DNA from 4 places in the Rufibacter aurantiacus genome. Region 2 is predicted to be linked to each of the others. Evidence: riboswitches for the same ligand, from Rfam matches in the RefSeq annotation. Region 2 holds a riboswitch; each other region holds the start of a gene.
What was found. Region 2 has a riboswitch for S-adenosylmethionine ahead of J3P34_RS01130 (SusC/RagA family TonB-linked outer membrane protein). Riboswitches for the same ligand answer to the same signal wherever they lie in the genome.
Positions count from the first base shown of each region.

Region 1: linked by a shared signal. The riboswitch ahead of metH (methionine synthase) and the one ahead of J3P34_RS01130 (SusC/RagA family TonB-linked outer membrane protein) in region 2 are both predicted to bind S-adenosylmethionine.
Region 3: linked by a shared signal. The riboswitch ahead of J3P34_RS13775 (O-acetylhomoserine aminocarboxypropyltransferase/cysteine synthase family protein) and the one ahead of J3P34_RS01130 (SusC/RagA family TonB-linked outer membrane protein) in region 2 are both predicted to bind S-adenosylmethionine.
Region 4: linked by a shared signal. The riboswitch ahead of J3P34_RS06685 (hypothetical protein) and the one ahead of J3P34_RS01130 (SusC/RagA family TonB-linked outer membrane protein) in region 2 are both predicted to bind S-adenosylmethionine.

Region 1 covers NZ_JAFMSV010000002.1:886,241-893,623, reverse strand. The annotation lists gene metH (methionine synthase) at 1-1,761, opposite strand, end outside; SAM riboswitch class I at 1,842-1,949, opposite strand; gene J3P34_RS08975 (alpha/beta hydrolase) at 2,189-3,232, shown strand; gene J3P34_RS08970 (hypothetical protein) at 3,808-4,317, opposite strand; gene J3P34_RS08965 (SAM-dependent methyltransferase) at 4,457-5,242, opposite strand; gene J3P34_RS08960 (Ig-like domain-containing protein) at 5,440-7,383, opposite strand, start outside.
Region 2 covers NZ_JAFMSV010000001.1:289,168-296,550, forward strand. The annotation lists gene J3P34_RS01130 (SusC/RagA family TonB-linked outer membrane protein) at 1-1,453, opposite strand, end outside; SAM riboswitch class I at 1,930-2,033, opposite strand; gene J3P34_RS01135 (phospholipase D-like domain-containing protein) at 2,752-3,234, shown strand; gene J3P34_RS01140 (hypothetical protein) at 3,250-3,591, opposite strand; gene J3P34_RS01145 (STAS domain-containing protein) at 3,695-4,036, opposite strand; gene J3P34_RS01150 (hypothetical protein) at 4,056-4,220, opposite strand; gene J3P34_RS01155 (isoaspartyl peptidase/L-asparaginase family protein) at 4,603-5,538, shown strand; gene J3P34_RS01160 (hypothetical protein) at 6,494-6,892, opposite strand; gene J3P34_RS01165 (GAF domain-containing protein) at 6,918-7,383, opposite strand, start outside.
Region 3 covers NZ_JAFMSV010000003.1:779,261-786,643, reverse strand. The annotation lists gene J3P34_RS13790 (ribonuclease Z) at 1-671, opposite strand, end outside; gene J3P34_RS13785 (STAS domain-containing protein) at 693-1,070, opposite strand; gene J3P34_RS13780 (phosphoribosylaminoimidazolesuccinocarboxamide synthase) at 1,139-2,074, opposite strand; SAM riboswitch class I at 2,278-2,392, shown strand; gene J3P34_RS13775 (O-acetylhomoserine aminocarboxypropyltransferase/cysteine synthase family protein) at 2,672-4,009, shown strand; gene metX (homoserine O-acetyltransferase MetX) at 4,015-5,070, shown strand; gene J3P34_RS13765 (homoserine dehydrogenase) at 5,049-6,296, shown strand; gene lysA (diaminopimelate decarboxylase) at 6,701-7,383, opposite strand, start outside.
Region 4 covers NZ_JAFMSV010000002.1:300,043-307,425, reverse strand. The annotation lists gene J3P34_RS06705 (transglutaminase domain-containing protein) at 1-522, shown strand, start outside; gene J3P34_RS06700 (DNA-processing protein DprA) at 1,153-2,079, shown strand; gene J3P34_RS06695 (hypothetical protein) at 2,393-2,914, shown strand; gene J3P34_RS06690 (hypothetical protein) at 3,033-3,524, opposite strand; SAM-I-IV-variant riboswitch at 3,906-4,001, shown strand; gene J3P34_RS06685 (hypothetical protein) at 4,114-4,977, shown strand; gene J3P34_RS06680 (hypothetical protein) at 5,311-6,069, shown strand; gene J3P34_RS06675 (hypothetical protein) at 6,121-6,543, shown strand; gene J3P34_RS06670 (hypothetical protein) at 6,980-7,383, shown strand, end outside.

The sequences.
Region 1 (7,383 bases), on a different contig from region 2:
ACCGGCTTTGATGGCGTGGTACAGGAACACAGAGTGCATGGCCTCGCGCACCGGGTCATTGCCCCGGAACGAGAAGGAAATATTGCTCACCCCGCCGCTCACTTTGGCACCCGGCAGGTTCTGCTTGATCCAGCGGGTGGCGTTGATGAAGTCTACGGCGTAGTTGTTGTGCTCCTCCATGCCCGTAGCCACCGTGAGGATGTTGGGGTCAAAGATGATGTCCTCGGCGGGGAAACCCACTTCTTTGGTGAGGATGTTGTAAGCGCGTTCGCAGATCTGGATACGACGCTCGTAGTTATCGGCCTGGCCTTCTTCGTCAAAGGCCATCACCACCACGGCGGCGCCGTAGCTGCGTACTTTGCGGGCGTGGTCTTTGAACACCGCTTCGCCTTCTTTTAAGCTGATGGAGTTCACAATGGCTTTGCCCTGCACACACTTCAATCCGGCCTCAATCACGCTCCATTTAGAGGAGTCAATCATAATAGGAACGCGGGCGATGTCTGGTTCAGAGGCAATCAGGTTCAGGAACAGGGTCATAGCCGCCTCAGAGTCCAGCATGCCTTCGTCCATGTTCACGTCAATGATCTGAGCGCCGTTCTCTACCTGCTGACGGGCAATGGCCAAGGCCTCCTCATACTGCTCGTTCAGAATCAGACGTTTGAATTGCTTGGAGCCGGTTATGTTGGTGCGCTCGCCAATGTTAATGAAGTTAGAGCCTTCAAACACCGTGAGTGGCTCCAGACCGGAATAGGTAGGAACAGCCGGTAATTGTGGGCGCGGACGCGGCGGGTATTCTTTGGCGATCTCCGCGATGGCTTTGATGTGCGGCGGCGTAGTTCCGCAGCAACCGCCCACAATGTTCACGAAGTTGTTGTCCAGGAAGTCTTTGATGTGCTGGCCCATCTGCTCCGGCGTCTCGTCGTACGCCCCGAAGGCATTAGGCAAACCCGCATTGGGGTAGGCACTTATATAGAACTTAGAAGCCTTGCTCAGAGACTGTAAGTGCGGGCGCAACTGCTTGGCACCTAATGCGCAGTTAAAGCCCACACTCAACAGCGGCATGTGCGACACTGAGTACAGGAACGCTTCCACGGTCTGGCCGGATAAAGTACGTCCGCTGGCATCGGTTATAGTACCAGACACCATGAGCGGCAGTCGCTTGCCGGTTTGCTGGCTGTATTGGTCAATGGCGAACAGCGCCGCCTTGGCATTCAACGTATCAAAGATGGTTTCCACCAACAACAGATCCACGCCTCCGTCTACCAGGCCGCGCACCTGCTCAGTGTAGGCTTCTACCAACTCATCATACGTGATAGCCCTGAAACCTGGGTTGTTCACGTCCGGCGACAAAGAAGCGGTACGGTTGGTGGGCCCGATGGCTCCGGCCACGAAACGCGGTTTCTCCGGCGTTCTGGAGGTCCACTCGTCGGCGGCCTCACGGGCAATGCGGGCTGATTCGTAGTTCAGCTCGTATACCAGGTCCTGCATGTCGTAATCGGCCATGGCAATGGAGGTGCCGCTGAAGGTGTTGGTCTCGGCAATATCGGCGCCGGCCTCAAAGTAGAGGCTGTGTATTTCCTTGATAATGTGGGGTTGGGTAATAGAGAGCAAATCGTTGTTGCCCTTCACATCCAGATGGTAGTCTTTGAAGCGTTCGCCACGGTAATCGGCCTCTTGGAGGTTGTACCGTTGGATCATGGTACCCATGGCACCGTCTAAGACTAATATGCGTTTCTTTACTTCTTCCTCAATGCGGGTCATCTTGTGCAAACCTAAAGGGTTAGTTGCGGCTCAAGAAAGGGCAGAGGAAAGTGGCGGGCGCAGGTGCGTAGGAGTTCCGTCACTTATCTCCCCCGGCGCGTAGGTGCAGCGGGTAGGAAGTAGCACCCAACTGAATTGGGTTGCTAAGACATCACTGGGCCTAATCCCTCCGTCTTTCTTGATAAGCATTAGCAAAGATACGGGCTGCGGTTGGATTCTGCAAACGCCCAGAAACCCAGCCAACATTCCCTGTTTACCTTTCTGTGGTAACGATTTTTACAGACCCGCGGATTGGTGCCGTATACCTGCGGCGTTAAGGCAGGTTTTACGTAAACTATTGAGAAATAACTAAGGAAGCATGGCTGGCTTCTCCTCTCAGAAATGCGTTACAAAACTTAACTATCTGCAGCTTGCTGATACCTCAACCATGAAACGGAATGTATGCAGCCGCCCCTTTGTCTTGACTGTACTTTTCTGCCTTAGTTTTCTGGGATGCCATAAATCTGGGGAGAATGCGCGTGACAGCCAGCACAAACAGGAAGTAGCCTCCAACCCAATTGATTTGGGGGAATTTACTTCCAAGACCACTGGAGAGGAAAAGCGGATTGACATGACGCAGTTCAAAAGAACCGCGCTGAATATTCCGTATGCGGGAACCCAGAACCCTAGGCAGACGCTGGATATTATTTATCCCCGCCGGGGAGTGGCGCCTTACAAAACCATTGTGCTGTTCCACGGGGGTGGTTGGATGGCCGGAGACAAGCGGTCAGAAGCGGTGGCACCCGTTTTCCAGGCTACTGTTCAGGGGTACGCGGTTGTATCAGTGAATTACCGGTTGTCTGATGAAGTGAAATGGCCCAAGCCCTTGCACGATGCCAAAGCTGCCATTAGGTTCCTCAGGGCCAACGCCGGCAAGTACCAGTTAGATGCGAAGAACCTAGTGGTGTGGGGTGCCTCGGCAGGAGGCCATATCGCCGAGATGCTGGCCGCCACCAATCACAAGCCCTCTTTTGAAGATTTGACTATGGGCAGCAAAGACAGTTCCAGCGCAGTACAAGGCGTGGTAAGCTGGTGCGCGGTGCACGATGTGAGCGCCCTTACTGATGCCGGAACCCCGCTCGCAAACAAAATCATGGGCTTTGACGTGCGCACCAACCGAACCAAAACCCACAATGCCAACCCCATAGAATTAGTTACCCCCAGGTTCCCGCCCATTCTCCTGGTGCATGGTACCGGCGATCAGGTGGTGCCTTACAAGCAGTCGGTGGACATGCAGAGAAAGGTGAACGAGGTTACGCGTAAACCCACGGCCCGGCTCATCACCTTTGAAGGCGCCATTCACGTGGACCCCGTCATTAAAACCAACCGCAACGTACACGAAAACCTTGATTTTGTAGACCGCATTCTATATCCAGAAGGCCGGAATCCTTACCGTTACGCAGGCCATCTGGAAATCAAGCTGCTGGAGTAGCCTGCAGAGGAATGCAGTCCACCGGTAACCAGATCCCAAAATCACTTGAAAAGGCTTTATTTCAGTGGTTATAGTAATCCCCTTACTTAGAGGGGCAGGGGTGGGTGTTCTTTTTGCCGAAGCCACATTCGTTACTAGTCTGGAAAACCATTTTAGCCATGTTTCCCGGAAAACAGTCCCAAAACACAAAGTATCAAAAATGGGAACCTTTCAATCTATATTTTTTGATGTTCCAAGGCAGTAGCATGAGGAGCTTAATCCCAAGCCCTTTCCTGAGGCTATCACCTCACTGAAGTTGAAAACTTCAGCCTATGGTAGGTCCAAGTTTAAAACTTGAACCAGAGCCTTTGGAGAAAGAAATTGAAGTAAGAACTACAGGCAGAAAATTCCCCTCATGGGAGGGGTAGGGTTAGGTTTTTTTCAAGAACTCAAAGACCCTTCTTGAATGCCGGAATGCGCAAGGCTAATTGACAAACGTTTAAGCCCTGTTTTCCCAAAATCAGCTTGGAAACGGAAAGGCCGGAAATAGAAAAAGCCTGCACGAGGCAGGCTTTTCAAGTAGGTTCGGGGAAGCATTAGAATGTGTAGCGGACGGTCAGAGCTCCGTCGCCATACAAGAAAAGTCCCGCTCTGTTGGTTTCGATAAATGGCTTAAAATCGACCCCAAGTGAAATCGGAATTTCCGTAATCTGATATTCCAAACCTACAATTCCGTCTATCCCCACCGTAGCGAGGTTTCTGTCATAGTTTTCTACATAGTGTTTGTTTGAGGACTTGAAGTAGTACCTTCCGCGGAAAGCGCCTACGTGTGCGCCGCCTCCGTAAAACCACTGCAGGCCCGGTACGGCAAACGCCGGGGCATGCAACTCAAACAAACCGGTTAACTGAAAACCCCTCCGGCCGAGGCCTGTTCCCAGGATTCCCTCAAACGCAACGGCGTCTCTGAAGAAATATTTCCCCGAGATGCCGGCCGAGTAACCGCCCACCCGCAGGCCTAAGCCCGCTTTCTGGGCCTGGGCGCTTTGCAGGTTCGCAAAGGAGAGCATCAGTATTCCCAGCCCAAAAATAAGATGTTTGTTTCTCATAGTAAAAAGAATCTTTGCAAAAGAAAGCAGAACGGTACTTGTCTCTCTAAAACTGCTGAGAACCCGCTATTATTTTACCTGTGCATAAAAACAGGCAAAGACACCTTATGGCTTTCTGGCTGAAAACCCGGCTGGCAAGTTAGCCTTTTTTGTACGATTGCAGGTAAGCCTCGCGGGAGGTGCGTTGGCCTACCAGCCGGAAGAAGCTGATCTGGTGGTCGGTATCTTTTTTGAGCCCGCGCGCAAAAGGGTCTTTTTTCTGGCCGTGTTCCTCAAAATCTCGCACGTATTGTTCCCTGATCAGGTCGGCGGCGGGCAGCAGTTCGGCGTTCTTGATCTGCACCAAGCCCGTTTTCTCCCACAGTTTGCGCCACCAGGCCACCGAGTGGACGTAGTACCAGTAGTTCTGGAAATCGGCGCGCAGGAATTCGGGCACCTGGTCAATGGTCTCTATCTCCTCCTTGAAACAAACGTCCACTATGCCAATGTATCCGTCTGATTTCAGGAAACGGCAGATATAGGGCAGGTACTTGTCATCGGTCCCGAAGTAGGTGTACGAGTCAATGACCAGCACCACATCAAAGTATTCCTCGGGGAAGGGCAGGGAGCGGGCATCGGCCTGGAGCGGAAACACTTGGTCTTCCAGGTTTTCTTCCTGTACCCGTTTGTAGTTGGCCGTGGCCGTGATGGCTTCATCCACGGCCCAGACCTGCACCCCAAACTCTTTGGCCAGGAAAATGGAGCTGGCCGCTTTGCCGCAGCCCAGGTCCAGTACGCGCATGCCTTTCTGCAATGGAATGAGCGAGGTGATGCTTTCCAGGTTGAAGAGCACGTTCTCACCCATGGAATGCTCGCGCACCCATGTGGGGTCATATTGGGTACTGCGGGGGAAATGGTGTTGTATCTGGTGTTGGGCGGCGTCCATGGAACAGGGAATTGGTTCTGCAGACTTTACGCGCAGCCAAGTTCTAATGTTGAGTAATTGCTTTTCACGGGAACTTGACAAGCGATCATAAAGTCTGTTCTCCTTTTAAGTTAATTACATGAAGGCAAAAAGATAAGTCCTTGGCTTATGGAGCCAAGGACTTATAGATGTTCATAAATCAGAAGGAGTAACCAAGTCTACCTCTTCATGACCCTTAGGGTTTGCACCCCTTGTTTAGACTCCAGGCGTACAAAATACAAACCTGCTGCCGTCTGCTTATCTACCCATTTAACCTGCATGATTGATTTAGCCTTTGCTTTACCTGTGGTGAGCGTTTTAACCAAGGTGCCATTGGCACTATAGATCTTTACACTATATTCTTCATCCTGGGCAAAAGCAAATTCAACCGTAGCGTCATCAGTGAATGGGTTAGGATATACCCGTAAAGTATTGCCGGATCCGCTTTGTAATCCCGCTTCACTTACTGCAGAGTTGATAGCGGAAACCGTAGGAGTAGTGGGAGTGTTAATGGTGATGGTGTAATCTTCGGCCTCGCCGTAAGAGATAGAACTACAGGCATCGGTGCTGGCCAGGATGGCGTTGTAGCGGCTTCTAACCCGCATTTGCCTTGGACCTGCTACGGCGGTGGTTGGAATGGTGATGGTGGCCGTTAAAAGGCTTGTTGTTGCGGAAGAGGATTTGTACACAAACTCGCCCGCATCATTGAAATCCCTGTCGCCATTGTAATCTATCCAGACGCCTAGTCCCTGCGGATAAGCCGCCCCTGACTGTACTTTAAGCGTGTAGGCTTGCCCCGGCGTAACGGCGGTAGTATAAGTTCCTGAAGCAGGATAGATGGTGTATCCTGTTGCAGTTCCGCCACCGCAGCCTGAGTTGTCGTTTACTAGGGTGTTAAAGCTGAAGTTGTTGATGAAATCCCCGTCTGAGCAGCCCATGGTATAAGTAGGGGCGCAACTGGTAATTGTAACTGAAACAACGGCTGAAGTGGTCACCTTGCCCAGGTTATCAGTTGCTTTGGCTGTAAGGGAATAGGTGCCCATGGCTACTCCAGACCAACTGTAGGAATAAGGGGCGGTAAGGTCTTCACGCAGTTTGGTGGTTCCAACATAGAATTCCACCTTTGACACTGTTCCATCTGGATCTGTGGCGTTGGCCGTGATGTTGATGGTGGCTGGTGCAGAGAAGGTAGCTCCGGTGGTAGGTGAGGTGATTGATACAATAGGGCCCGCATTTCCGGCAACGGTAATAGATCTGGCAGAAGAAGTAGTAGCCTTCCCTTGATTGTCTATTGCTTTGGCGGTGATGGAGTAGGTGCCAGCCGCAGCCCCGGTCCAGCTGTAGGAGTAGGGGGCAATCAAATCCTCGCCCACCTTGGTAGATCCAGCATAGAACTCCACTTTGGCTACCGTGCCGTCAGGGTCTGCGGCGTTGGCGGAGATGGTAACAGTTGCCGGAATGGTGAAAATGGCTCCGGCAGCTGGCGCAGTCAAACTGACAGTAGGAGCGGCATTGTCTGTAACTATTATAGATACGGCAGCTGAAGTAGCAGTTGCTCCTATGTTATCAATGGCCTTGGCGGTGAGGGAATAGGTGCCAACAGTTGCTCCCGTCCAGGTGTAGGAGTACGGTGCTGTCAAATCCTCGCCCAGCTTGGTTGTCCCGCGATAGAACTCCACTTTGGCTATGGTCCCATCAGTGTCTGCGGCGTTGGCATTAATGGTGATGGTAGCAGGAACGGAGAAAGTTGATCCCGCTAAGGGAGAAGTCAGGCTTACGGTAGGAGGAGTTGTGGTCTTTACCGTGATTGATTTGGAAGATGAAGTAGTAAACTTGCCTTGATTATCTGTCACCCTGGCGGTGAGGGAGTAGGTGCCAGCGGCAGCTCCGGCCCAGCTGTAGGAGTAGGGGGCTGTGAGGTCTTCACCCAGTTTGATAGTTCCTGCAAAGAATTCCACCTTGGCTACCGTACCATCTGGATCTGCAGCGTTGGCGGTGATATTGATTGCGGCCGGGTTAATGAAAACAGCTCCTGCTGCCGGTGCGGTAAGGCTTACGGTAGGAGAGGTATTAAAGCTAATTGATATGGTGTAATCTTCAGCCTCGCCATAAGAAAAGGAGTT
Region 2 (7,383 bases):
ACTGCGTGTTGCTGCCGTTTCCGGCCGGAAGGCCCACGCTGATCTGGGTGTTGTTGTAGACTTTGTCTATGTAGCTGTTGTAGTCCAGGCTCCAGCTTGATTTGAACGACAAGCCCGGCAGAATCTCGTACTCGGCGTACAGGTTCCCGATGAGGCGGTTGCTGTGGCCCTGGATGTTCAGGTTCTCAATCAAGGCCAGGTGGTTGTCAAAGATGCTGTGGCGGGCATAGCTGCCATCCTCGTTGAACACGGGCAAGAACGTCTGCACGTACAGGGAGGAGTTAATCACCCCCTGCGCACTGTTGTCGTTGCGGCTCACGTTACGGTGGCTGTACGCGCCCGAGGCACTGATGCCCACCGTCAGTTTCTCGCTCAGGTTATGGTCAAAGTTGAACCGTCCGCTGAAACGCTCAAACTGGGCAGGTTTCACAATCCCTTCCTGTAAGAAATAACTGCCCCCAATAAAGTACCTGCTTTTGTCTGACCCACCCGAGGCTGACAAATCATAGCTCTGGGTTTTGGCGGTCTGGAACACATCCGGGATGCGGGAATAGGTGGTCTGCTCCTCCGGTAAGCCGCGGCCTCCTTCAGCTTTCGGGCGGAACGGCCGGGCAGCGAAAGCGCCGCCATCGTTCAGGAAAGCCTCATTGATGAGTTCGGCCTCCTGCTGCGCGTTCACTGTTTCATAAAGCTTAGGCGCCTTGGCCCAACCGAAGTACGTCTGAAAACTGATTTTGGAACCCGCATTCAGTTTGCCGCGCTTCGTGGTGATGAGCACCACCCCGTTCGCTCCCCTGGACCCGTAAATGGCCGTGGCGTTGGCGTCTTTCAGTACCTGAATGCTCTCAATATCTGTGGGGTTCAGGTCCGCCAGCGGATTGAAAGTCTGTCCACCTAAACCAAGGTTGCTCAGTGACTGATTGTTGATGAACACGCCGTCAATCACATATAAAGGCGAGTTGCTGGCATTGATGGAAGTGGCCCCGCGCACACTCACGCTGATACCGCCACCCGGCGCGCCGCTGGCCGAGGAAATCTGCACCCCGGCCGCTTTTCCTTGGATGAGTTGGTCGGGAGAAGTAACCGGCAAACCCCGCAGGTCTTCCACGTTCACGGTACTCACCGAGCTGGAAACTGCCCGCTGCGACTGCGTCCCGTAGCCCACTACCACAATCTCGTCCAGGCTTTTGGTGTCTTCTTTCAAGGTCACGTTCACGGTGGCTCCGTTCACCACCGCTTCCACAGACGTGTACCCGATACTGGAAAACACCAGCGTCTGGCCAGATGTTGCCGGAATGGAATAACGCCCCTCGGCGTTGGTGAAGGTGCCGCTGGTAGTGCCTTTCAGCACCACGCTTACGCCTGCCAGGGCTTCGTTGCCTTTGGTACCGGTCACCTGCCCTGTCACCGATTGGGCCTGGGCAAAAGCAGCATGGGTCAGCAATATTGCCAATAATACCCCTAGACTTACTAGACTTTTTAGAGTACTACTTGTATACGTTTTCATTTTTATAAAATAATAAAGACAAGATGATTCTTACCCGGCCTCAGGACGACACCGGTGATTCTTTTAAAGAAGCGAAAGGAGGATGTTAGCGCCTCGAATCCTGTATCAACAACAGCACATTCGGGCGAAGGTGGGCATGGCACCCATGGCTGGGACAGCGGGATAAGTGTGGAAGGATGTTCCGGAGGGAACATAGTTCTCCGGGGAAGAGAAGGGTAAAGAATGGTCCATAATGAACTAAGTTTGAAAAAAAGAAGACAAAAGCGCGCGTCACCGCAGGGTGAACAAGGCTACGCCAGGAAAGATGGAGGTGATGCCAGTTCTAACAGCAACAACAAGCCTGCATAAGCAGGATCTGCCGGGACGCAGGATGGCTGTTAGTAGTAAGGCGGGTGTTCAAACGCTGTAAGTGCATGGTCATTAATTTATAGTTCCCAAAAATGGGCAGGTGTTAGCACCTTTTCGGCGGGGCCGAAGGTTGCTAGAGGGTCCTGGAGCCTGCTCTCTCGCCTCTTCTTTATAAATCTCCAATAAAGATGCCCTAAAGGTAAGGGCACAACTTTTACAAAAACAACCTTTTTGCAGAAAATAATTTTTCCAAGTTTTCCTTAGCACTCCAACCAAATACAAATAATCCAACAAAGCAGAAAAAAATAAGCCCTTCTCCTACTTATAATTCAAATACATTTTTTTGAATCAAATACCCACTAGAAGGTTCACTGTAGAAGAGAATTCTGAAAACAATAAGTCTCTGGCTGTTAACCACCTCCACTCTAAAAGTAGCACGCATATAGTCCCCCTTTGAAGGGGGACATCCAGGCATCGTATCTAAAAAGTGAGTATTTGGAAAGCGACCGCTAGTAGTGTGTTAGCCGTTGTTGGTGTTATCACCAACAACCAAATCTGCGGTGGGCGGCGCAAGGACACCCACAAAGGATTGCCCCTACAGTCGTGAATACGGGTGATCAGCATGTGTTGTCATCCCCCTACCCCCTTCGAAGGGGACGGAATATGTGTTCTTTTTTTAGAGTACTATGCCTACAGAACAATGCCATTAGATTGGAGGAAGGTAACCAGGAAGGTCAAGTTGCCTTTACAGGAGCATTTCTCTGGGTTTTCTTTTTCAGGGCTACTTTTTGGAAAACAGGTAAAAAGCGGGTGTAGCCTAGAGTTTAGGCTGGGTTTAGCAACCCTGTATCTGGTTAGTTTGTATCTTACGCGCCAGAACCCTTAATCTTTCCTCTGTGAAATCTGTCCTTTCGTTGTTCAAGAGTGCCCCTAAAGTAAAAAACGCCGCCTACTTCAGTCCGGGCGAGGATTGTCTGATGGCCATTCTGGAGTTTATCGGGGCGGCTACGGCATCGCTTAAGATTTGCGTGTTCACCATCTCAGATGACCGTATCACCAACGCAATTCTGGCAGCATACCGGAAAGGGGTAGACATTCAACTGCTCACGGATAATGAGAAGCTTTTTGACAAGGGCTCAGACATCAGGCAGTTAGCGCAGGCGGGGATCGCTGTTAAGATAGACAACACCCCTAATCACATGCACCACAAGTTTGCCATCATGGACCACACGCAGGTGCTCACCGGCTCCTATAACTGGACCAGAAGCGCTGCCCTGTACAACCATGAGAATGTTCTGGTCACTTCAGACGCCCACGTGGTGGCAGGTTATTCAGGTGAATTCAACCAGCTGTGGAAAGAAATGGAGCGCTTCCGGTAAACGGATAGGGCCAGGTTACTGATCGGTGGGTTTAGGACTGCCTGGTTGGATTTGGTTGAGCTTCATGCGTACCAAAAACTCGCCAAACTGGGCATTGTCATAGGTAGAGCAGTTGTCAATGATGAAGCCTTTGAGACCATTCTTTGTCTGTACCGCGTACAGGACCGCCACGCTATGGGCGCCTCTGAATTGCTGAAACCGATGGTAGGCATCTACCTGTACTTCTTCCGGGGCGAAAACCTCCTGGGTCTCCGCGCAAAGCCATCCCTGTGGGCTGTATTGAAAGTTGTGAGAATATCCTTGCTGGTTTAAATAGGCCAGCCCCTCCTTCATGTCTTTGAATTCTTCCAGCCTCATGCTGTTTCTACCTCCTCGTGCTTTTCTTGAAGCCCTTACAAGACCTCAAACTTTTCTGTGTAGCCCAACCCTTCTGCCGGATAGATTAAACAGCCTGACCTTTCTAAGAAGCCTGTACCAAATGGTAGGCTTCCTCAAAATCCGGCACTACGCTGAAAAATGGTTCCACCCGCAGGAGTTGCAAAATTTGCCGCTGCTGTCGGCTAAGATTCAGCAGGGTAATATTTACCTCATAGACCTTTAACAAAAGCAATTGGTTCACAAAGTGACAGAATCCCAGCGATTTAATGCATTTCAGGCTGGCGCAGTCTACCCAGATATTGACCTGTCCGCCCTGGCGCGTACCCTGCAGCCGGCGTAGCAGACGCTGGTCAGACGCATCAAGGTCTTGCTGCAGCACAATAATTACTTTTTCGCCTATCTTTTCTGTGATGATCCTCTGCATGGCTTTCCGTCTCATTTGATTACTCTTCGGTTGATGTAAAAGGCATTTGGGTAAGGTTTTCATCCTGCGGCCTGGCAAGGGAATGGCTTCCGGCTGGGGCACCACCCTCTTTTCGGCGCAGCCATTTCTTCCCATTATCTGGTGACTTGAGCCAGGTTTTCCTGTATTTGGGATGAAAGGTCATAGGTTTTCTATTGCAGGGTAGAGATTGGAGAGGCCTAAACAGAACAGGTAAAATTTATATTTAAAACTCCCCTTGGATACTATGCATACGCGCTACGCCCCCTGGAAAGTGCCGGAACAAACACGGCAAATAGCCAGAGAAAACACGGAATTTTATAAAATACCACCCTACCGGCCGCAGACTTTGACTTTATTAAGGACGGTTTATACCTCTCAACTCTATTTTGCTCCAAAATCTGGAAAACAGAGCCAAAAACGGCTCATCAGTAAATTCCCTACTCCATTTCAGTATTTAACGGACCAACTGCGCCCCTTGCAGGCCGTACACTCAAACACCGGTACAGAACCCGGCACGTGCCATACAACTAAAAGACACTACCGTTATGAAGAAAAACTTCGTCATTGCTATTCATGGAGGAGCCGAGAACCAAAGCCGCGAAGAATTGGGCGAGGCCAAAGAGGCCGCCTATCAACAGGGCCTGGAAAACGCCCTGATGGCCGGCTGGCATATTCTGGAGCAGGGAGGCAGCGCCATTGATGCCGTAGAAGCCGCCGTGAAAAGCATGGAAAATAACCAACTTTTTAATGCCGGCCGTGGCGGAAGCCTGGCCAAAGACGAAAGCATTGAGTTTGATGCCGCCATCATGGACGGCAAAAACATGAAGGCGGGCGCCGTGTCTGGGGTCAAGCACGTGAAACACCCTATCACCCTGGCCAAAACCATTATGCAGCGTTCCCCGCACGTTCTGCTCACCAGTATTGGGGCCGAGAACTTTGCCATGGAACAGGAACTGGAAATGAAAGGCGATGACTACTTCAAAACCGAGGAAAAGATAAAGTCTCTGAGGAAGGCGAAGAAGAAAGAGAAGGATGAGCTCCTGAAAGACACCGTAGGCGCTGTGGCCCTAGACATGGACGGCAACCTGGCCGCGGCCACTTCTACCGGAGGCCTGGAAAACCAGTACCCCGGCCGGGTGGGTGACTCTCCCATCATTGGTTCCGGCACCTACGCCAACAACGAGGTGGTAGCCGTTTCCTGCACCGGCGATGGCGAGGGCATCATGCGCGCCAACGTGGCCCATGAACTGTACGCCCTTATGAAATATAAAAAGCTGCCTTTGAAGGAAGCCGCACAGGAAGCCATGACTGTGTACAAAGACCGCATTGAGGGGGACCGCAACTTCATCGCACTGGACCCGCAGGGCAACGTGGAGTTCAGCTTTGAGACCGCCCTCATGTTCAGGGCCTGCAAAAAGAACCATGACCCAACCTACCTGGCCATCTGGAAAGATGACACCGGGGAGTGGGAACAAGAATAAGCTTTTAAAATAAGGCTGTTTTCACATCTCGGCGGCCAAAACTCAAACGGAGATACCTACCCCTCCCGGGAGAGGATTTTGGTTTTCGGGAGTTGCTCTTGCTATTGACTGCGTAGGAGCCTGTTGGTGTTGATCAAGGTGAATTTGAAGGTAAGGTTCAGGTGCCCCATTACACAACTGAAACAGGTGAGCCAGAGCTTGAACCTACTTAAACCTGGTAACAAAGAATAAAATCAACCTTAAAAAGAGGCGAGCCATACAACCTTTGCCCTGGCTGCCATGGTAACTCAAACCGGCAGAAAATACGAACTCCCATTTAGGGCTTGTTTTCAGAGAAACAGGCCCTAAACGGGAGTTTGGTTTTGTTTTTAGGATGGTGACAGGAGCGTTACACTCTGTTTCTGGATTGGGGGTTTGACGAAGAATAAATATACAAGGGCATTGTAGGGTTAAGCGCTTCGTTAACGCCCGTTTTGGTGATGTAATATACCGGCTCGGCAAGACCCTGGGTGCTAATGAGGTATCCGTGGCTTTCCAGGGCTTTACAGCAGGCCTTTACTTGCTCCAGGGGCAAATCAGTGGCCTGGCTCATTGTTACGGGGGAAACCGGCAAGTGCACCGGCGACGGATCTCCTTTGACTAAACTAAATACGGTTTTCAGAATCTTCTCTTCCACTCTCATACCTTCTCCTTTCTGATTATTCTACCTGTTAACGAGTATTTCACAAGCAGGTTGTAATAATACGTACTTTTATTGGAGTAAATACGGTATTCTTCAGAAACCAGGTATAAACTAGCAATCCAGCTTAGCTAACAAGAAGCGGCAGGTGTTTAGGGGCTGAATAGAGACTTGCGGTAAAAAGGAAAAGGGGCTTGAAGCCCCTTGAGGTAATTGACAGTTGTTAGAAATTTGAAAGGCGCACCATCCTGGATTTTGCACCTGCCCTACAAAAAGCTACACAGCACAGAGCCATTCCTCGGCGGCGGTCCTTCCATTGAAAGTGGTGACCAGGATGCCTTTTATACCGAAATCTATGGTCTTTTCTACAGACAACCTGGCGTAGATGTCAGGCGAGTAAACGTGGGCCAGAAAGCGGCATCCGGCCTTTTCCATGCGGGGTACCCAGTCAAGGGCTACCCACTCCGCTGAGTCTGACCACATGCCTGTCACGTGGGTGTTGTCATTGAGCAGTTTAGCGCAACGGTACACGGTCATGAACCGGAGAATCTTCTCGCAGCCATCCCGCACGGTTTCCTGGGTCTGCTCCCCTTTCCAGTCAGCGGAGAGGGTGTCGTTGATCAGGTCATACCGGATGGTGATATATGATTCTTGGGCCAGTTGTTTTCCGTGCATAGCTGCGTTGGTATGGTGAATGCTTTTAGGTGGTACCGCGCTCAATGTTATCCATGACCACAGAGGCCAGGTTCTCCAGTACCTTCCGCTCTGCTTCAGAAAACTCCCGGGGCTCTGTGTCCACAATGCAGAGTGCCCCTATGTTGTACCCATCGCTGGTAGTGAGCGGGGCAGCCGCGTAGAACCGCAGCCCCATGCCACCCGTCACCATAGGGTTGGCCAACAGGCAGGGCTCCTGCAGCGCGTTCTCAAACACAGTGGCTTCTTGCCTGAGCACCGCCAATGAGCAGAGGCTGGTACCCCGGGGTACTGGCTCAGTTACGTCCAGGCCTTCATTGCCTTTGGTGTGCACGTACTCATCTTCCACCAGGTTCACCAACGCAATGGGCACGTTGAACATGCGCGCGGCCATGCTCGCGATGTGTTTGAAAGGCCCCTCTTCGCGGTGGGTGTCCAGGATATTAAAGCTGCGCAACTTGGCCAACCGCTCG
Region 3 (7,383 bases), on a different contig from region 2:
TTCACGTAAGGCAGAATGTCTTCTTTGTACTTGGTATCTGAGCAGTAAGCGTAACTGCGGCTACGTTTAGGATCGGTGGTGACGTCTTGGTTGCGGACCAGGATCTCGCCTTGCTCGTTGCGGATGTCCTCGCCCCACTTGAGTCTTACCAACTGCGGAGGCGTGAGGAACTCTGGGAGCTTGCCTTTGAGCAGGTGACGAGGCTTTGGCTTTTCCCTGAAGAGAAAACCACAGCAGGGTACCCGGTGCTGCATAGGCAGCGAGTGCACCGTCATGTATTTATCCTCAAAGATTTTTTTGCAGACGGTGGTGTCCACTTCCACAAAGTTGATGTGGTAGGGGAGTTGAGTACCGCCGTATTTGAATTGGAGGGTGATGATCTCGGCCAGGCCTTTGGGGCCGAAAAGATTAAGGTGGCCGGTCCGCTGCTGCAGGTGCATGGTAGAAAGCAATCCTGCCAGGCCAAAGTAATGGTCACCGTGGAGGTGACTTATAAAGATGTTACAAATGCGCTGATGCTTTACCTTGTATCGCATCAGCTGCATTTGTGTACCTTCGCCGCAATCAATCAGGTTTATCTGATTGCCAACCGTGAGTAGTTGGGCCGTATGATTTCTTTCAAAAGACGGGGTGGCAGAGGAGCTCCCAAGTATTTTCAGCTCAAAATCCAAACTGCAGTACCCGCTTAGAAACTATTCTTCTTTTTTTGTAAGATCGCTCTCAATCTCGTGCAGGAAAACGCGGTCAATGCCTTCTTCTACAGTAGGCAGAATGTTCAGAACAGACTCCAGCTTAGAGATGGTGATTAACTTGGTTACGTGCTCTTGCAAGCCGGTTAAGATAAGAACCCCTCCGGAAGAGTTGCAAAGACGGTTTGCAATCAGGATAGAAGACAATCCGGAAGAATCAGTATATTTTACGTTGGTAAGATCCAGGATCAGGTTGGTAATACCTTCTGCATTCAACTTCACAAACTCAGACTTCAAATCGGGCGCGATCGTGGTGTCTAGCTTTTTTTCATCTATGGTGATGATGGTGTAATTCTCTTTTTTATCAATTGTGTACTTCATAAGTAACAGCAAAAAGGTTTAGAGTGCGAATCTACCAATTTTTGGTGGAATATCTTTAACAATGTAATCTAAAAAATGTTGGCCGCAATACTTTCCTGTAGCGTATGTGGCTGACTGGCATAGTCCTGGGGAACAAACTTTTTGCCTAGTAACTGCTCGTACAATTCAATGTAACGCTGTGAAATCTCTGATATCTTGGCGTCGGTCATTTCAGGGACCTGCTGTCCCTCCTTGCCCTGGAAACCATTCTCAATGAGCCATTGACGTACAAATTCCTTTGAAAGTTGCCGCTGTGGTTCACCCTTGGACTGCCGCTCCTGATAACCCTCTGAGTAAAAGAATCTTGAGGAATCGGGCGTGTGTATTTCATCTATCACATAAATGATGCCATCTGCTTTCCCAAATTCATACTTGGTGTCCACCAGGATCAATCCGCGCTCTGCGGCCAGTTCTGAACCCCGTTTGAACAGCGCCCGGGTGTATGCCTCTAATTGTACATAATCTTGTTCGGCCACTATTCCCTGGCGCAGGATTTCTTCCCGGGAGATGTCTTCATCATGGCCTTCGGCGGCTTTGGTGGTAGGGGTAATGATAGGCTCAGGGAAAGGGTCATTCTCGCGCAGACCCTCGGGCAGGGTAACCCCGCAGAGGGTGCGTTTGCCGGCGCTGTACTCGCGCCAGGCGTGGCCGGCCAGGTAACCCCTGATCACCATCTCCACTTTAAACGTTTCGCACTGACGGCCAATAGTCACATTGGGCGCCGGGTGGCTCAAAACCCAGTTGGGTACCACATTGGCGGTAGCCTCCAGAAAAGAGGCGGCAATCTGGTTCAGCACCTGGCCCTTATAAGGAATAGCGCGGGGTAGCACCACGTCAAAGGCCGAAATGCGGTCTGTGGCCACCAGAGCTAATTTGTCTTTGAAATAATACACGTCGCGCACCTTGCCTCGGTAAAAGCCGGTCTGTTGCGGAAAATGGAAATTGGTTTCTTTTAACGCTTGCATAGCAGATAACTAAGGGAGGCAAAGTTAGGAAAGGATACAGACGGGGCAAGAATATTTCTATTTTCCGGTCTGGTTTTATCTGCCTCCTCATTTACTAACATTTGTTGGTTTTTTAAAATAATTCGCAAAAATTTTTAAAAATTATTTGGGGTTTAGTTTTTCGTTGATAGATTTGCAGCATCAAGTCAATTATTCCGGTAGTTGATTTATAAAGAAGAGCGGAGAGACAGGCTCAATGAAGCTCTAGCAACCTACCAGCCGTGTAAGGTGCTAAGTCCTGATCCTAGGGGACATATTGCCACCTGGGGAATATAAATTGATACGAAGATGGAAAATCAATTCAACGCCACTTCTGACAATGCAGCGCCGCGCCTGACCATGGCGGCAACAGGTATTACCCATTCTATTATCCCTTCCATTACGCGAATGTGCACTATGTCCATTATGGATATTTGTTGCTGTTGTCGTTAATCCCTCCAGTTAATTAATTTTTTCTCAGGGGCCTGATGCACAGCAGCTTCAGGAGGAAACCTGTAACCTGTTTGTATTTCTGGCTCTTGAATTTGTTCAATTCTTCAATTGTAACCGGCTAATATCATGTCTACTTCATATCGTTTTGAAACCCTTCAGCTGCACGCTGGCCAGGAAATAGATGCCACCACCCGCTCACGCGCAGTACCCATTTACCAAACCACTTCCTACGTGTTTGAGAATGCCGAGCACGGCGCCAACCTGTTTGCCCTGAAGCAGTTCGGGAATATTTATACCCGTATCATGAACCCCACCACCGATGTGTTTGAGAAACGCATCGCGGCTTTGGAGGGGGGCGTGGCAGCGGTGGCCGTAGGCTCAGGCCAGGCGGCCCAGTTCATTGCCTTGAACAACATCCTGCAGGCAGGAGACAATTTTGTTGCTTCCAGCAACCTGTATGGCGGTTCTTACAACCAGTTTAAAGTCGCTTTCAAGCGCCTGGGCATTGAGGTGCGTTTTGCCAAGAACGATGAGCCTGCCACTTACGCCTCGTTGATTGATGAAAACACCAAAGCTCTTTACCTGGAGACCATCGGGAACCCCCGGTTCAACATTCCGGATTTTGAGTCTATCGCGGCCGTGGCTTCCGGGCACCAGATTCCGCTGGTGGTAGACAATACCTTTGGCGCAGGTGGTTACCTGTTCCGTCCGCTGGAGCATGGGGCTAATGTGGTGGTGGCCTCCGCCACCAAGTGGATTGGCGGCCACGGTACCAGTGTGGGTGGCGTGATTGTAGACGGCGGCAACTTCAACTGGGGCAACGGCAAGTTTCCGCAGTTCAGCGAGCCGTCTGAAGGCTACCATGGCCTCAACTTCTGGGAAGTATTTGGCGCCAACGGGCCGTTCGGGAACATCGCCTTCGCCATCCGGGCCAGGGTAGAAGGCCTACGTGATTTCGGTCCGGCCTTGAGCCCCTTCAACTCCTTTCAGTTGATTCAAGGGTTGGAGACGCTTTCCCTGCGGGTAGACCGCACGGTGCAGAATGCCCAGGCTTTGGCTGAGTGGCTGGAGAAGCATCCTTTGGTGGAAAGCGTGAATTATCCAGGCCTGCCTTCCAGCCCCTACCATGAACTCGCCAAAAAGTACCTGAAACGCGGTTTTGGGGGCGTGCTAAGCTTTAACCTGAAGGGCGGAAAAGAAGAAGCCGAGGTGTTTGTGAACAGCCTGGAGCTGGTAAGCCACCTGGCAAACGTGGGCGATGCCAAAACCCTCATCATCCATCCGGCCTCTACTACCCACCAGCAGCTGAACGAAGAAGAGCAGCTATCAGCCGGGGTAACTCCCACGCTGCTGCGAGTGTCAGTAGGTATTGAGCATTTAGATGATATCAAAGCAGATTTTGAACAGGCGTTTGCCAAAGTGAAAGTAAGAGAACCTAAGTTGGAGAACGCAACTACTGCGTAAAGGCCATGTTAAAAGGACGCGTTTTTAATTACACCGAAGAATTCACGTTGGAGTCCGGGCGATCTTTGCCCGGTTTCCAGCTCTTTTATACCACCTGGGGCACCCTCAACGAGGACCGCAGCAATGTGGTGTGGGTTTGCCACGCTTTCACTGGCAACGCTTTTGTGAAAGACTGGTGGGGAGATTTGTTCGGCGAAGGAAAGACCTTTGATCCTGCCAAGCATTTTATAGTCTGCGCCAACTCCCTGGGTAGCTGCTACGGTTCTACCGGACCTTTAAGCCTGAACCCAGATACCGGCAAGCCATACTATCACACTTTCCCGGTTTTAACCATCCGTGATGTGGTGCGGGCCTTTGATGCTTTACGCGAACATTTAGAAATAGAGCAGATAAACGTACTCATTGGCGGCTCCATAGGCGGCCAGCAGGCCCTGGAGTGGGCTATTGAACATCCGGAAAAAGTCAAGCGCCTGGTACAGGTGGCAGGCAACGCCCGGCAATCGCCTTGGGCCATCGCCCTGAATGAGAGCCAGCGCATGGCCATTGAGCAGGATATTACCTGGCAGTTGGCCACCGATGACGCCGGACTGGAGGGAATGAAAACAGCCCGTTCCGTTGCCTTACTATCTTACCGCACCTATAACTCCTATAACCAGGCGCAGCGCGAGGGTTCTTCAGATTTGAAAAGAATTTACCGGGCGGCCAGTTACCAGCGGTACCAGGGCGAGAAGCTGGCCAAGCGCTTCAATGCTTATTCTTACTGGCAGCTCTCCAAAATCATGGACAGCCACAACGTGGGACGCAACCGAGGCAACACAGAAGCAGCATTGCGCCAGGTAAAAGCAGAGACCCTGGTTATTGGCGTGGATACTGATCAGTTGTTCCCATTGGTGGAGCAGAAATACGTGACCCGGTATATTCCCAATGCCACTTTCCAGGTCATTCACTCAGAAGCCGGGCATGACGGGTTCCTGTTGGAGACAGACCAGCTAAGCCGTCACTTAGATACTTTTTTACAGAAAAAACAACAGAGAAAAACATGGATTCCCACCGTCTTCTAAAAATCGGCTTGTTTGGGTTTGGCTGCGTAGGCCAGGGCCTGTACGACATACTTTCCCGCGAAGAGGCGCTTCCGTTCAAAGTAGAACGCATCTGCGTGAAAGACCCCAAAAAACTGCGACCTTTGCCCTCAGAGAGTTTCACCTATGACTGGCACCAGGTGCTGCAGGATGACTCTCTGGACATTCTGGTGGAAGCCATCAGTGATGCCAATGAGGCCTACACCATTGTGGCCGAAGCTCTGCGTCGCGGTAAAAGGGTGGTGACTGCCAACAAAAAACTGGTGGCCTACCACCTGCCCGAGTTGCTGGCTTTGCAGCAGGAGTTCGGAGGCGTGCTGTTATATGAGGCTGCGGTGGCAGGGGGGATACCTATTATCAGAACGGTAGAGGAATATTTTTCCAACGAGCCGCTGGAGCGGGTGCATGGTATCCTGAACGGTTCGTCTAACTACATCCTCAGCCAGATCTTCAAACTGCAGAAAGGCTATGCCGAGGCCCTGAAAGAAGCCCAGGACAAAGGCTTTGCTGAACTGGACCCCTGGTTGGACGTGGCCGGAGCCGATGCCCGCCACAAGCTTTGCATCTTAACGGCGCACGCATTTGGCAGAACCATTGCCCCAGAAGAGTTGGCCTTCTTCGGGATAGATCACCTGGGTGGCGCAGACGTGGAATATGCCAAGCAAAGCGATTCCGTCATCAAAATGGTGGCCTCGGTGCACTTAACCTCAGACGGGGAGTTGGTACCAGTGGTGCTGCCTAGCCTGGTAGACGCCTCAGACGATCTGTTTGTGGTGGAGCAGGAATTCAACGGGGTGGTGGTGCAGGGCACCTACTCTGGTCCGCAGTTGTTCAAAGGCCGTGGTGCCGGCGGGCACCCCACCGGAGCCGCGGTGCTGTCAGACATTGTTTCCATCAGCAACGGTTATTCTTACGGTTATAAGAAGCTGGGCAAAACCACCAATGCTCCGGCCTTGGCGCTGGATTTTGAACTGGAGGTATACCTGCGCAGCAGTGAGCCAGAACTGGTAGCCGCATTGGGCTTAACCAATCTGCAGAACGTGCAGCGGGATAATGATACCTTCAGTGTGCTGGGTACAGTTTCCTTGGGCAACCTGATCAAAAACCAGGACCACATCAGAAAAGCCGGCGCCTACATTATGGCCCTGTCTTCTGACTTTGTGGGCGCACCCAGAAAAAAAGTGAAAGTACAGCAGGAGGTTTCCTGATACTTCAGATCCAATTTGAAAAACATTTCAGCATCAAAAGCGGATTATCCGCTTTCAAAGAATAGCTAGTTTATTTAGTTCGTTCAATTACGCAGACACCTGGCTATAAGCCGGGTGTTTACGTTTATGGCCTATTTTAAATAAAACGGTCAATATAACATAGCCTGGCTCAAGGATCATTAAGTGCTGTTCAGACCAGCATACTTCTTGGGGGGCTGTTTTAGGTCTCTTTTTCCGGAATCACCTCTAAAAAAGAACTGCTTGTTCTGGGAATTTCCTTTAGCTGAAAGGGCTTAGCTGATCTAAAATCAGCCTGAAAAAAAACTCCGTTCTGGCGCTGATTTTTAGAAAACAGCACCAGAACGGAGTTCAAAAATTGAAAGCTGGATAAGCTTTATGAAACGCTAAGAAAGGTACACAGCTTTCACGCGGTCGCGGAGGTTGTACTCAGAAACCATTACCTCGCCATAGGCACCGGCCGTCCGGATGGCCACCAGGTCACCGCGTTTGGTCTCGGGCAGTTCAATGGCCTTGGAGAAGCAGTCCGTTGATTCACAGATGGGGCCTACCACGTCATAGGTTTTGGCGGGTAGGTCGCTGGTAAGGTTCTCAATCTTATGGTACGCCTGATACAACGCCGGGCGCATCAGTTCGGTCATGCCGGCATCCAGAATCACGAAGTTCGTTTTCTGGCCGTGCTTCATGTACAGCACTTTGGAGATGAGGTTTCCGCTGGGTGCTACTAGAGCTCTGCCCAACTCAAAGTGCACCACCTGGCCCGGGCGTTTGTCCAGCAGTCGCTCAAAAATCCCGAAATAAGTGGCGAAGTCGGCGATGGGGTTTTCTTCAGGGGTACGGTAATCCACGCCCAGGCCACCGCCCACGTTCAGGTGCGGGAAAATGAGCTCGCGTTCTTCAAACCAGTTCTGCAGCTCGTTCACCCGCAAACACAGATTTTCAAAAGCCCGCAGATCAGTGATCTGAGACCCTATATGGAAGTGCAGCCCGATGAGTTTCAGGTTAGGCCAAACTGCAAATTGTGGCAACAGTTCCTCCAGTTCCCACACGTTGATCCCGAACTTGTTTT
Region 4 (7,383 bases), on a different contig from region 2:
CGGGTATATCCAACAAAAGAGGCACTGCAGCTTGCAAATAAAGAAGCACTCAGGGAATTCATAAAGAAGTATGATTACGCAGAGGTAGACAGAGATGCGTTGCTGGTAGAAAAGCAATCCAGTATTGAAAATCAGGCTTGGGCTTTAACCAAAGAGTTAAAATATGATTTCGAGAAAGTGCGTGCCATTTATATATGGATCGTGCACAAAATCTACTATGATTATAACTACCGTATTTATGATGGCCTGACAACTTTCAAGGCGAACAAAGGGGTGTGCAGCGGTTTCAGTTACCTTTTTCAGGAAATGTGCTTAAAGGCTGGAATCAAAGCCTTTCGGGTAGTAGGGAAGGCGAATAATAGCCCCATAACAAACCATGCTTGGAATATGGTGGAGGTGGAGGGTTTCCGGTTTTTGATTGAGACTACCTGGGCATCATGTGTGAAGGAAAAAACAGATTACTACTATTTCATAAGTGAGAAAGAGCTCTCGAGAACACACAAACCAGAGAAAGTGTATTGACCTGTCCTTTTTATTGGGGGCAGATAAACGGTGGGTACAGGATTGTTTACGCCTAGTACCAGGTAAGTAAAGGTGATATGGTAAAAAGAATTCAACCCACCCGCCCACCGAACCATCTCCTGTTCATGGCATAGATAAAGCCCTGGTCAGTTACTGGAAAACCAGACGCATCTCCTAAAACTGCATCCAGGCAGCAGTAAGGGCACTGAACTGTTTTTTCACCCCTACTTCCTTCCTCTGGAAACCACCCTTCGGGGAATTCAGTGACGGAAAAGATTCTGGTGCAGCAGAAGCAGCCACAGAGACTGCTCTCCTTTACCTGCTTCAGGTTTCCGAGGCTTCTGCGATGGGCTTCCTTTAGAATTTGGTCTGTGTAGTCCGCCATATTGGTTTTTGTCCAAGGGATTGAAAATACCTATGCCTGTGGTAGGCCAACAGTTGATGTCACCAGGCAATGTCTGTGAACGCAAGATCTGGAATTATTCCGGGTTATAACGGGCTTGGCAAGCTTGCGGTAAACTGACGGCTAAGCCCGGTACTTTCGGGTAAAATGGCCTGTTTTCCTTATCATGGAAAGCCCCAAAGTGCAATATAGGAGGGAATGTCTTTTCAAACCTTAAATAAAAAAATATGATAGAACCTTCCAATTTACTGTTGCTGGAGAATATTTCCTGTATCACGTCCCGTTCTATTGAAACTGTCATCAGGTTCTTAACTGAGTATCGGAGAGGCTTTCCGAGTGCAAACAGGGGAGTGGTTAGCCTGTTTGCGGCGGCCTATAACCGGTACGGAACCTGTATGGTGCCTCCCCTGGAAGCTATATCGGTTGCGCGTAAAGTCAGTGAACGTATTATGGCCTTATCCGGGGAGAACGGAATCAGGATCATTTCCCGCTTTGACGCAGATTACCCAAAGGCGTTCCGTTTGATGGAAGACATGCCTTTGCTGGTTCATGTCAAAGGAAACCTGGAGGTGTTGAACAACCAGGCCGTCGCTATCCTGGGGAAAAAGGAACCCTCTGCTTTCACCCGGAAAGAAGGGCCGAAAGTGGCGCAGTTGGTTTCCAGGGAAGGCTTCACCATTGTCAGCGGTCTTGCGGCAGGCTGTGATTCTATTTCCCATAGGGCAGCAGTTGAAAGCCATGCTCCAACCATTGCAGTGATGGCTGGCGGCCTGCATGACATACTGCCTGGGGAAAATCAAAACCTTTCCCAAAGGATCCTGGAAGAGGGGGGATTGCTGCTGAGTGAGTATGCTTATGGAGAGAAGGCCAGAAGAGGCACCTACATTGCCAGAGGCCGCCTGCAGACAGCCTTAAGCAAAGGCGTGATTATTTTAGAGACCGACCTAAGCGGAGGCACTATGGAATCGGTACGGTATGCTGCAAAGCAGAAAAAGAAATTAGGTTGCCTTTACCCATCTTTAGTCGGAGGCGAATACAATGAACAGTTTGCAGGCAACCAATTTCTAATGAACAAAAATAAAGCAGTAAAACTAGACAGTCAGGCTGTTATGAGTTTATTTCTCAGCTCTCTGCAAAATAAAGTTAAATATTGATAGTTTGGTATAAGAAATATCTTTAGTCAATTATTGTCAATCATTTGATTTCTTCTTGAACTTGTTTAAAAGATGTTGTTCAGTTGATAGATTCCATCTTAAATTCACCCAAATGCACAACTTTGGGGATAAAAATCATGCGAAGGTGTTTGAAAGAATGGACGAATCAGTAACGTTATGGGAGCCAGTTGCGAGTTTTTTAGAAGAGGAATACTCTAAATTTAAACTTCGGAAATAATCAATCTTCAATTAAATTCAAATACATTGGGTAGATACCCTTGTAAAGCCCAGTGCCTTTTTGTTTTCATATCTTATGATGTTGAATAACCCTGAATCAGTCACCGGAAAAGAAAGGTCAAAAGTTATTGAAGAGACCTTTAAGAAACTAATCAGAGAGGATACTTACCTGCATTTGAATTTCGTGGAAGAATTCAAACAGTATAATGCTGTGGAGTTTTCACCAGAATTTAGTGATAAAAACTCCTCTCCAGCGGGGGATAAACATTCTGGTATTAAATATGCCGAAACGAGTTCTTTGGGTGGTGCCTTTGCGGAACAACAGGGAAAGGAAGGCTGGTTTTGTGGCGAAGACTTCATTGAGTTCCGTCAACCTAACTGGAAGAGTTATCTTGACTATTTGAATGAGAAGTATGGCAAAACTCAAACCTGGACTTTCTTCCCCTATCCTTGTGAAGACAGTAGAAATAGGAATTGCAGTGCACTTTATGGTCTTGTTGATATTTTTAATAAAATGAACATGGAACTTGCAATGGAAGGGTTTGAAGAAGATGATGCCGTGATTAGATGGAAGAAGAGAATTGCTCTCAGTGATTGATCAAATATTGCTGGGCTTCATCATCGACGAAGTTTTTGACTAAATGGAATAGTAAGATTTGCTACTATTAATTTATGCTAATCTTCCTATTCCATTTAAGGTGATCCAGTAATAGGCTTTAACTTATTGGATGAAGTTTGTAGTAAGCACCGTCTAAAAGTTCAAAGAACAACTCACCTTTGTGATCTTGCAGTGTGAAGTTAGTATCTGACCAGAAAGTAGAGTTTTCCTCTAAAGATTTTAGAATCTCGCCAGATCTAGTGTTATCTAATGTGCTTAAGAGTTCCTCTTTGGAAACAACTGGTAAGTAAAGCGAAGCAAACCTTGATTTCTCCTCCACTGGAAGTTCACTGAAGTTTTCGTGTAATAATTGCGGGACTAATCTAGATAGCTTCTTTATGTCCTGGTGGAATTTGGCATCTTCGATATTAAGATGAGCAAGTTTGATCTCACCAATTATTTCAACCTGACAAGTTAAGTAGTCATTTCGGTCATTGCTGCCCGAGCTGGCGCTATTTAAAGCAAGTTCAGGGGAAGGGCTGGCATAAACCGAATGCCGTCGGTTGGGAGCTTCGGTTGGGCGTAGTAGCTCCCAGATGTTGTCAATCAAATATGGCACGTTGCTCGGAACCCTACGGGTCTGCAATCCATGATATATCTTGTTTGGATCAAAATTGTGTTTTGGGATTGCTCTAAAAAGGATGTCCATGAATTCAGAAGGATAAACGAGATTGAAGAATTAGACAGGTATGGTATATTTATAATTTGTTTCAATCAGCAACATAGCTTCTTTACCTGTGAAAGCTGCGTTAACTAATGATTTAGACCGATTATTGCTGGACTTAAGAATATTTGAGATTGGTAAGTACAAATAAATACTACTTAGGGAGCTAATCTAGTAAATGTAAGTATTATTTTGATTATATATATTAATTCGCTATATTTGTATTATAATTTATGACTGTCCTGAATAAACCAGTGACAGCATTCTACAAAGCATTAAGAGTGCCTTTAGGTACGGCAACCGGGTTTAAGCTCCATCGGTGCCAAAGCAATGCGCGGCTTCTGCCGAAAAAAAGCTGTAAGCGCTACATCGCCCAAAGCTTTCCTTTTAAAAGTGCCATGGCTCATCCCGGCAGGCTTTTACAGCCTTTCAGTTTGGGTCTTAGGTCAACTATGTTTAATTTTTAAAGCAAATCATGGGCGAACTGTCTTTATTGAGTAACAACATTGAATTAATCTTACAGCATAGCGAGCAGATTAAAACCTATGCACCCTATACCTTCAGCAGACTAATCATAAAGAACCCCCGGAGGCTGGGAGGACAATGGTATGAGCAGAATATGTTCATGGGAGCCTACGTAGAGGTTTGGCATCAATATCTGCAAAAATCACCTGAGCCCGCTATCCTTCCCCTGTATATTGGATCTGGAATGTTTGGTACCATCTATAAGTTCCTGGGGCTTTCCCTGGCAGATAAAGTGCTGGTGAAAAAGGTCCCGGTTGGGAAAATGCACACCTCCTATATGCGGAATCCCATGTGGGCATTTATCCAGACTAACCCCATAAAAGGACTGGGGATCCCCTTGTCACAAGTAGTGGAAGAGATCAAGGCCGGTAAACCGGTGGAAGAAAGGGAGAGTTACCGACTACTGAATTTAAGGGAGGATTTCTACCGATCTGTAGGTGCCATCTCTGGTATCAGGAGCGAAGGGGAGCATGACCTTGCCTACAGTTTGGAGCAGGGGGTGAATTACCAGTTGATGATACAGGTACATGCTATTATACTCCTTGAACTGTCAGATAGGGAGAAAAAAGAGCTGGTGTTTGGGGGAAGTGCCGTCGAGTTGAATGATATGGTGACAGAAACCCGGAAGGACCTTGCCGCTCTTGCCATGGAAGCCGGCTTTACCCACCACAATGTGATGGACTCACGGACCAATTGGGCCAAAGTTAGGTTCACCAGACAGATTTCCTCCATTGATGAGGTTTTGGAAGGAAATACGATTTCATCAATGTGTGGCATGCTGTATGCCATGCGGAAAAGAATCCGACGATTGTAACCAAGGCAGTCAATCCTGCAAGCTTGCGGGAAATTCAAAATAAGAAGCGCACCTTATACCTTTGTATCATGCTTCAACAGCAGGTTTTGTTAACCGAGTTTATAGCTTCTAACAAGAGTTGCTTCTCAAAAGCTCTTAGTAGCTCTGCAACTTTAAGGACTATTCATAGCCAAGGCTTTTAACACTAGACTGTAAGTCTGAGGCCACCTTATTGGTGGTGATACATATATAAATATTCATATTCCTGACTTTGCATTTGCGAAATGTTTCAGTGGCTTTCAATTGGCTGCTCAGAGTCCCTATGCCTGTTTTTTTAATCTTAAAAGATATTCCATGACTAAAACCAATCTCTTCAATTTCAAAAGCACGTTTTTGAATCTTACACAGTACACAGTTCCTTATGGAGAGGAACATACCATCAAACAGTACTTACCAGAGGGCATAGAAGAAGACCTGAACGGTAATTTCTTTATCAGCATTGGAGAGTCAACAACGTTGTTTACTTCCCATTTAGATACTTGCTCTTACTATAGAGAGAAGGTAAATCATGTTATAAATGGAGACATCATTGCTACGGATGGAACAACTATCCTGGGAGGTGATAATAAGGCTGGTGTCACCATATTGCTGTACCTGATCAGTCAAAGGGTGCCAGGTACTTATTTCTTCTTTGTGGGAGAGGAGAGGGGTACAATTGGCAGCAGGGCAGCATTGCGTGGTAATGAGCTGTTCTTTTCTAAATTCCAAAGAGCAGTAGCTTTTGACAGGAAGAAGGAAGGTTCCATTATCACGCATCAAAGAGGAGAAAGATGCTGCAGTGATCAGTTCGCCAAGACATTGTCCAATCAGTTCGGACTCCAAGGAGTAGAATATACTGCAGATCCTACTGGTATATACACTGATACGGCTGTTTTTACAGATATCATTCCTGAATGCACTAATCTTTCAGCAGGAGTGTGGAATGAACACAGTACTCAGGAGTATGTAAATATCAGAGTTGTGGAACAAATAGCCAGAGCCGCCGCCCAGGTACAATGGGAAGTACTGCCTTCCGTTCGTGTCCCATTAAACGGTCAAAGGCAGGTAGCATAGGCTTTTAAGCGTCAAACAATCTAATACATTCACTTTAACTTGAATAAAACTATGAATAACCCTATTGTACCTCTTAATCTGCATGAGTCTGGCCTAATCAGAGAAATTCTGGAACAGCGTATGCCAGAATTGGATACCACGATCAATAATAGACTTTCCGCGCCAGAGGAAGCAAAGAAAGCGCTGATCTCCAAAGAAAGTATAGCTACATACCTGAACGCTCAACCAGATGAGACCGGCCGCGTGGCCCTACCCCCAGTGCTTTTCTCAGCGTTGCTTTATAATATCAGAATGGCCATATGCAAAAGAGCCGCAGCCATGGTTTCTCTTTTGAATGATGAAAGCCTTGCATCAGAATTGAAAATTCAGTTAGCACAGGACTCAGCCTTATTACTTGGCCTTATCAGAACTTTTCAGGATCCTTCCCTGCCAAGGCTAAATAGTTTAGGTACTTCTGGCATAGATAATAAATAGAAGCGAATGTTGATGATTCTCATTAATGAAGTATTGCATCGGACTGAACGCAGTACTTTTTACAAAACCTATGATACCGTTAAAGACCTGTATGGGGTACATAGCAATACTGCTGGTACGTTTCTGGAGCCCATGTTTTTACATTTATTCAAATTCGAGAAGGGGAATTTCGTGGTGGTGGACCAATTGGAGCAATACTTTGGCATAGACCTGAAAGGGAGAAGAATTGAGCTTACTAAACAGGAAGAAGATGAGTGGAGATCTTTCATCATCAAGAGCTCAGTTTGTAATTGCATAAAAACTAAAACAAAAGACACTTGCAGTTATTGTGGTGGCCATGGGAGTCTGAAAAACAGTTATGGGTTGAAATTGCTTTCCACCTTCTTTTAACATTTTACTCTTTTATATCGAGCTCATATTTAATTGTATATAGCCTATGCCTCATGCCTATCAGGTAACTTCTAACGGATACTATTTCGGGTTGCAGTACCAGGGGAAAGATGTGATTCCCTGTGTTTGCAACAAGCTTTGGCGGATCGCAAAGAATCTTGTCGCATTCCGGCAGGATAGCCTTTTTGGTATTTATTCTATGCTTGAGAACCGAATACTGTACGAACCAACCTTATGTGCAGAGGTACCCTATTTCCGGCTGATCAACAACAAGGAGGATACCTTGGTCACGAGGTCTCGTTTTATTACCTCCAATCCCGGGGTTTTCACCAAGACTAAGGAATATCTGGAAACATGCGACTTCCTGCTGTGGGAAGGGGATCGTCTATTAGTGCTTTCTCCAGAGGGGATTATTGTGATAACGCGGAACGGTGAAATAAGAAATTACAA